3 regions of the Stenotrophomonas maltophilia group sp. LNF247 genome follow, and region 3 is predicted to be linked to each of the others. Evidence: predicted binding sites of a transcription regulator. Region 3 holds the regulator's gene; each other region holds the start of a gene.
What was found. The regulator HrcA, encoded in region 3, represses chaperone genes, less so after heat shock. The targets are predictions, from matches to a motif close to TTNGCACTCNNNNNNNNNGAGTGCNAA.
Positions count from the first base shown of each region.

Region 1 (2,201 bases), on a different contig from region 3:
CCAGGTATTGGTGCCCGAGCCGCTGTACGGGTAGGCGGTATGGCCCTTGATGGTGGCGTGCAGCGAGCAGCGCAGCTGGCTGGGGCTGCTGGTGTTGACCCTGGAGTAGTAGCCGGCCGGCACGCCCGGGTTGCCCGGGTCCGGATTGCCGCCGGTGCTGGCCACGGTGAAGGCGATGCGGCTGTCGGCGGCCGGGTGTGCGCCCTGCAGGTCGGTGATGCGCGCGGCGCGGATGTCGAAGCGGCAGGCTTCACCGGCCACCAGCGCGGTGTTGGTGGACAGCTTCACGCTGCGGCCGCTGGCCGGGAAGGTCAGCGGCACGCTGCCGGAGGTGCCGCAGCTCAGCGCGAACGCGCCGCTGGCCAGGTTCACGGTTTCGCTGAACACCACTTCCAGATCGGCCGCAGCCGGGAAGGTGCTGCTGCCCTGCGCCGGGGTGGTGGTGGACACCGACGGCGGCGTGTTCGGGCCTGGCGTGCCACCGCCGCTGAAAGTCTGGCCGTTGTTGCAGCTGCCGAAGGTCTGGCCGGCCGATTCGGCCCAGGTGAAGTGGGTGTACTGGCTGCCGCTGCCGGTCAGCTGCAACGAGGTGCCCGGCGCGGTGCTGTTGGTCTCGGCTACCGGGATGTTCTGGCTGGTCATGCCGGCGGCGGGGCCACCGGAGGCGGTGATGGCGCCCTCATAGCTGAGGAACTGGACCACTTTGCCACTGGCATCGACCAGGGCGATGCCGTCGGTCGGGCCGTTCTGGATCCCGTTGGTCGGGTAACTGACCACGGCGATGGTGGCGCTGCCGCAGCCGGCGGCGGTGCCGGCCGGGACCGGGTTGTTGGCATAGACGGTGGCGGCGGACGGATTGCTGCCGTTGTAGAGGTACAGGCGGTAGCCGGACAGGTCCTCACCGGCAGTGGCTACGACCTCGATCGCTTCGCCGACGTCACCGGCGGCGGTGCTGTCGTCGTAGTGCAGTTCGTTGATGAAGACCTCGGCCTGGGCCGGCGCAGCGGCCAGCGCCAGCAGGCAGGCTGCGGCAAGCGGGGACAGCAATCGCATCGACTCCTCCTTGTGATTGGGAATGCCGGACCGAGCCTAAGGCCGATCCAGTGACACTTTGTCGTAAATGAACGTCAGATGTCTGACAGTGCGACGCTTGTCACCGAAATTGATCTGGACCGACGCCCTGGCCGAGGCGCGCGGGTGGAAAAATTTTTTCATTCCGCCCTTGAAAGGGGGCGGCGGGGCTCCATCTCTGCCCTGCTCCCGACGTTGTCGGGTTTCTTCACGTGCGGTTCTGGCACTCGCCTGGGGCGAGTGCTAACATCGCCGGACTTTTTTAGACCAATCAATCACTTAAGAGGTCTCCTATGAGCATCAAGCCGCTGCACGACCGCGTTGTGGTCAAGCCGATCGAAGCCGACGAAATCTCCGCCGGTGGCATCGTCATCCCCGACTCGGCCAAGGAAAAGTCCACCAAGGGTGAGGTCGTGGCCGTCGGCCCGGGCAAGCCGCTGGACAACGGCAACGTGCGCGCGCCGTCGCTGAAGGTCGGCGACAAGGTCATCTACGGCCAGTACGCCGGCAGCTCGTACAAGAGCGAAGGCGTCGAATACAAGGTCCTGCGCGAGGACGACGTGCTCGCCGTCATCGGCTGAGCCCCGGCGCGACCTGTTCCATCCCCTGATTCCAACACCCAGCCGCCGGGCATGGCCCGGCGCTACCAGATGAGGTAACTGCACATGGCTGCCAAGGATATCCGTTTCGGTGAAGATGCCCGTTCGCGCATGGTGCGCGGCGTCAACGTTCTCGCCAATGCCGTCAAGGCCACGCTCGGCCCGAAGGGCCGCAACGTCGTGCTGGAAAAGAGCTTCGGCGCTCCGACCATCACCAAGGACGGCGTCTCCGTCGCCAAGGAAATCGAACTGGCTGACAAGTTCGAGAACATGGGCGCGCAGATGGTGAAGGAAGTTGCTTCGCGCACCAACGACGACGCCGGCGACGGCACCACCACCGCCACCGTGCTGGCCCAGGCCCTGATCCGCGAAGGCGCCAAGGCCGTGGCCGCCGGCATGAACCCGATGGACCTCAAGCGCGGTATCGACAAGGCCGTGTCGGCCGCCGTCGCCGAGCTGAAGAACATCTCCAAGCCGACCGCCGACGACAAGGCGATTGCCCAGGTCGGTACCATCTCGGCCAACTCGGAC
Region 1 is NZ_JBSRQL010000010.1:131,023-133,223, forward strand. Features, by position in the region: gene ACTXG9_RS12075 (endonuclease) at 1-1,053, opposite strand, end outside; gene ACTXG9_RS12080 (co-chaperone GroES) at 1,365-1,652, shown strand; gene groL (chaperonin GroEL) at 1,737-2,201, shown strand, end outside.
Region 1: a site for HrcA is predicted at 1,292-1,318, ahead of ACTXG9_RS12080 (co-chaperone GroES). Genes of this name have one in related genera too.

Region 2 (2,201 bases), on a different contig from region 3:
GTAGAGCCACGCCATGCGTGGCTAAGGCCCACAAACGAAAAAGGCCCGGCAGTGCCGGGCCTTTTCATTGCTTCAACGCCATCCCGCCTTACGCGGTGAACAGCGCCTTCATCTTCTTCAGCGCGTTCGCCTCGACCTGACGGATGCGCTCGGCGGACACGCCGTACTCGTCGGCCAGCTCCTGCAGCGTCACCTTGCTGTCGGCATCCAGCCAGCGACGACGGATGATGTCGCGCGAACGCGCATCCAGTTCGGCCAGGCCTTCGCGCAGCAGCTGCATCTGGTTGTCTTCGTTGTCCTCGCGCTCGTAAGCCATCGACGGGTCTTCGTCATCGGCAACCAGGAACGCAGCCGGCGACGGCGGTGCGTGTTCGTTGTCCTCGTCGGACGGCGCATCGAAACCGATATCGCGGCCGGACAGGCGCGACTCCATTTCCATGACCTCGCGCTCGGACACGTTCAGATCCTTGGCCACCGCGCTGACTTCCGCCGCGTTCATCCAGCCCAGGCGCGTCTTCGACTTGCGCAGGTTGAAGAACAGCTTGCGCTGCGCCTTGGTGGTGGCGACCTTCACGATGCGCCAGTTCTTCAGGATGAACTCGTGCATTTCGGCACGGATCCAGTGCACGGCGAAGGAGACCAGGCGCACGCCCATGTCCGGGTCGAAGCGCTTGACCGCCTTCATCAGGCCGATGTTGCCTTCCTGGATCAGGTCGCCCAGGGCGAGGCCGTAGCCGTTGTAGCCGCGGGCCACGTGCACCACGAAGCGCAGGTGCGAATGCACCAGCTCGCGGGCGGCGTCCAGATCGTTGCCGTCGCGGAAGCGACGGGCCAGGTCCTGTTCGTCATCGACCGACAGCACCGGAATCTGGTGCACGGCACCGATGTAGGCGTCCAGCGAACCGAGCGCACTGGGAATCGGGAGATTGTTTGCCACAAGGGCAGTAGAGGTGTTCTGGCTCATAGGCACCCATCTTAGCAGTCCGGGATTTGGACTGCTAAAGGAGGAAAAAGTTCCAGCATCCTATTGATGCAACACTGGTCCCAAACAGAACCCTACCGTAGCGCGATTCGATGACAGTGGCGAGCACGCTTTTCGGGATTCACAATCCCTTGGAATTCAAGCAATTACCCACTGAAAACCTGCCGATTCCGGTCAAGCGGAGCTGAACGCGCCGTTCCGGAGGCCCATTCAGGACGGGGAACGTTGCCCGGCGTTCAGGCCCGGCCACTCGCCGGCGCTCAGAGCGCCGAGCGCGGCGGCAGCGACCAGTCGATCGGGGCTTGGCCGCGGCGCTGCAGGTACTCGTTGGCCATGGAGAAATGGCGGCAGCCGAGGAAGCCACGATGGGCCGACAGCGGCGACGGATGCGGGGCCTTCAGCACGCGATGGCGGCGGGTGTCGATGACCTTGCCCTTCTGCTGCGCGTAGGCGCCCCAGAGCATGAACACCAGGCCTTCGCGCTCGCGGTTGAGCACGTCCACCACATGATCGGTGAAGCCTTCCCAGCCACGGCCCTGGTGCGCGCCGGCCTTGCCCTCCTCCACCGTCAGCACGGCATTGAGCAGCAGCACGCCCCGTTGCGCCCACGGGATCAGGCAGCCGTGGTCCGGGCGCGGGATACCGAGATCGCTCTCGATCTCCTTGTAGATGTTCAGCAGCGACGGCGGCACCGGCACGCCGGGCGGTACCGAGAAACTCAGGCCGTGGGCCTGGCCGCGCCCGTGGTACGGGTCCTGGCCGAGGATCACCACCTTCACCTGCTCGAACGGCGTGGCGTCAAACGCTGCGAAGATCTGCGGCCCGGGCGGGAACACCGCCGCACCGCTGGCCTTGCGCTGGCGCAGGACGGCCGACAGCTCGCGCATCTGCGGCTGCAACAGGTACTCACCGACGTGCTGCTTCCAGCTCGGTTCCAGCTGGATCGTCGGGGTGTCGGTTACTTCATCGATCATCGCAACAAAGGTCCATCATTCAATCGAGCCAGGCGCAGCTGGAACAGCACCTTGGTGACCAGCAGCCGCTCTTCGATCGGCTTGAGCACCAGGTCGTTGGCACCGGACTGCAGCAGCCCGGTCTGGTTGTGGGGGTTGCCGTCGCCGGTCATCACCAGCACGGGCAGGCGGCGCTTGCCGTAGCCGAAGTCCACGCGCACGCGCTGCACCACGTCGCGGCCGCTCAGCTCGCCCTTCAGGGTGAC
Region 2 is NZ_JBSRQL010000010.1:93,831-96,031, reverse strand. Features, by position in the region: gene rpoH (RNA polymerase sigma factor RpoH) at 89-964, opposite strand; gene ung (uracil-DNA glycosylase) at 1,243-1,956, opposite strand; gene ACTXG9_RS11885 (response regulator) at 1,953-2,201, opposite strand, start outside.
Region 2: a site for HrcA is predicted at 976-1,002, ahead of rpoH (RNA polymerase sigma factor RpoH). Genes of this name have one in related genera too.

Region 3 (2,201 bases):
CGTCGCCCTGTTGCGACAGCGCCAGCGATTCATCGACCAGTGCCTGCCAGGCCGCGGCGGCGCGCCGTACCTGGCGGCGTTCGTTCTCGTTGCCGGCATAGGCATCCAGCAGCGCCAGCTGCGACGGGCGCGTCAGCAGGGCCTGCTGTTCGTGCTGGCCGTGGATCTCCACCAGCAACGAGGCCAGGTCGCCCAGCTGGGCCAGGGTCACCGGGCGGCCGTTGATCCAGGCCCGGGAACCGCCGTCGGCGCGGATCACGCGGCGCAGCTGGCATTGGTCCTCGTCGTCCAGCTCGTTGTCGGCCAGCCACTGGCGCGCAGCCTGAAGCTGGTCCAGCACGAACTCTGCGGAAAGCTCGGCGCGGGCGGCGCCATGGCGGACCACGCCGCTGTCGGCGCGCAGGCCGGACAGGAAGCCCAGCGCGTCGACCATCAGCGACTTGCCGGCGCCGGTCTCGCCTGAAACCACGGTCATGCCTGGCCCAAACTCCAGTTCGGTAGCGCGGACGACGGCGAAATCCTTGATCGAAAGATGTCTGAGCATGGGTAAGGGGGTATCAGCAGCCGCGCAACGCTAGCACGCGGGCGCGGGAGGTCCAATGACTTGCCAAGGTGATGCGCCGCCATTATCTAGTGTCCGTGTCTCACAGGTTGATTCCATGCACGGTTCTCCCGACCAGCTTGCCCCGCGTGCGCGCCATCTGCTGCGCACGCTGATCGCGCGTTATATCCAGGACGGTGAGCCGGTGGGCTCGCAGACGCTGGCACGCGTGGCCGGGCTGGAGGTCAGCCCGGCCACCATCCGCAACATCCTCGGCGACCTGGAGGACCTGGGCCTGCTGGCCTCGCCGCATACCTCGGCCGGGCGGGTACCGACCGCGCACGGCTACCGGGTATTCGTCGACAGCCTGCTGCAGATGCAGCCGCCGGGCGAGGGCGAGCTGGCCCGGCTGCGCCAGGAGCTGGCCGGCGGTGGCAGCACCCAGGCCCTGCTCGGCAGCGCTTCGGAACTGTTGTCGGCGATGAGCCACTTCGTCGGCGTGGTCAGCGCCCCGCGGCGGGAGCAGTTCGCCTTCCGCCAGATCGATTTCGTGGCGCTGGACGGACGGCGGGTGCTGGCGATCCTGGTGTTCGCCGACAACGAGGTACAGAACCGGGTCATCGAGACCCGCCAGGAGTTTGCGCCGGGGCAGCTGGAGCAGGTCGCCAACTACCTCAATGCGCATTTCGCCGGCCTGCCGCTGGCCGAGATCCGCACCCGCCTGCTGCTGGAACTGCGCGATGCCCGGTCCGAACTGGAACAGCTGCTGGCGCACAGCATCGAACTGGCCGAACAGGCCCTGCAGCCGCCGGCCGACGACATGCTGGTGGCCGGCCAGACCCGGCTGATGGGGGTGCAGGACCTGTCTGACCTGGAGCGCCTGCGCGAACTGTTCGAGCTGTTCTCCAGCAAGCGCGAGATCCTGCAGCTGCTGGAGCGGACCATCCAGGCGCCGGGCGTGCGCATCTTCATCGGCGAGGAGACCGGGATGATGCCGCTGCAGGGCGTCTCGCTGGTCACCGCCCCGTACACCGCCAACGGCCAGGTGCTGGGCGTGCTGGGCGTGATCGGTCCCAAGCGGATGGCCTACGACCGCGTGATCCCGCTGGTCCAGGCCACGGCCGATGTGCTCGGCGCGGCCTTTTCACCGGCCTCGCGCACGCCGGGAACATCCGACGCTTGAAACGCAGCATCCCGCCCACACTAGGGTGGTTGGAGGCGGAGTTTGACCGCCAGGGACCCAGACATGAACCACGAACAGCCAGATATCGAATCCCAGCAGAGTGCCGCCGATGCGGCCGCCACCGCCGGCGTCAACGACGAAGTCGAGCGCCTGCGCGCCGAAATCGAACAGGTCAAGGCCGATGCCCTGCGTGAGCGCGCCGACCTGGAGAACCAGCGCAAGCGCGTTGCCCGTGACATCGAGCAGGCCCGCAAGTTCGCCAACGAGAAGCTGCTGGGCGATCTGCTCCCCGTGTTCGACAGCCTGGACGCCGGCCTGAAGGCCGCCGGCGACGACCCGCACCCGCTGCGCGAAGGCCTGGAGCTGACCTACAAGCAGCTGCTCAAGGTCGCTGCCGACAACGGCCTGGTCCTGCTGGACCCGATCGGCCAGCCGTTCAACCCGGAGCACCACCAGGCGATCAGCCAGGCGCCGACC
Region 3 is NZ_JBSRQL010000021.1:52,406-54,606, forward strand. Features, by position in the region: gene recN (DNA repair protein RecN) at 1-544, opposite strand, end outside; gene hrcA (heat-inducible transcriptional repressor HrcA) at 660-1,724, shown strand; gene grpE (nucleotide exchange factor GrpE) at 1,788-2,201, shown strand, end outside.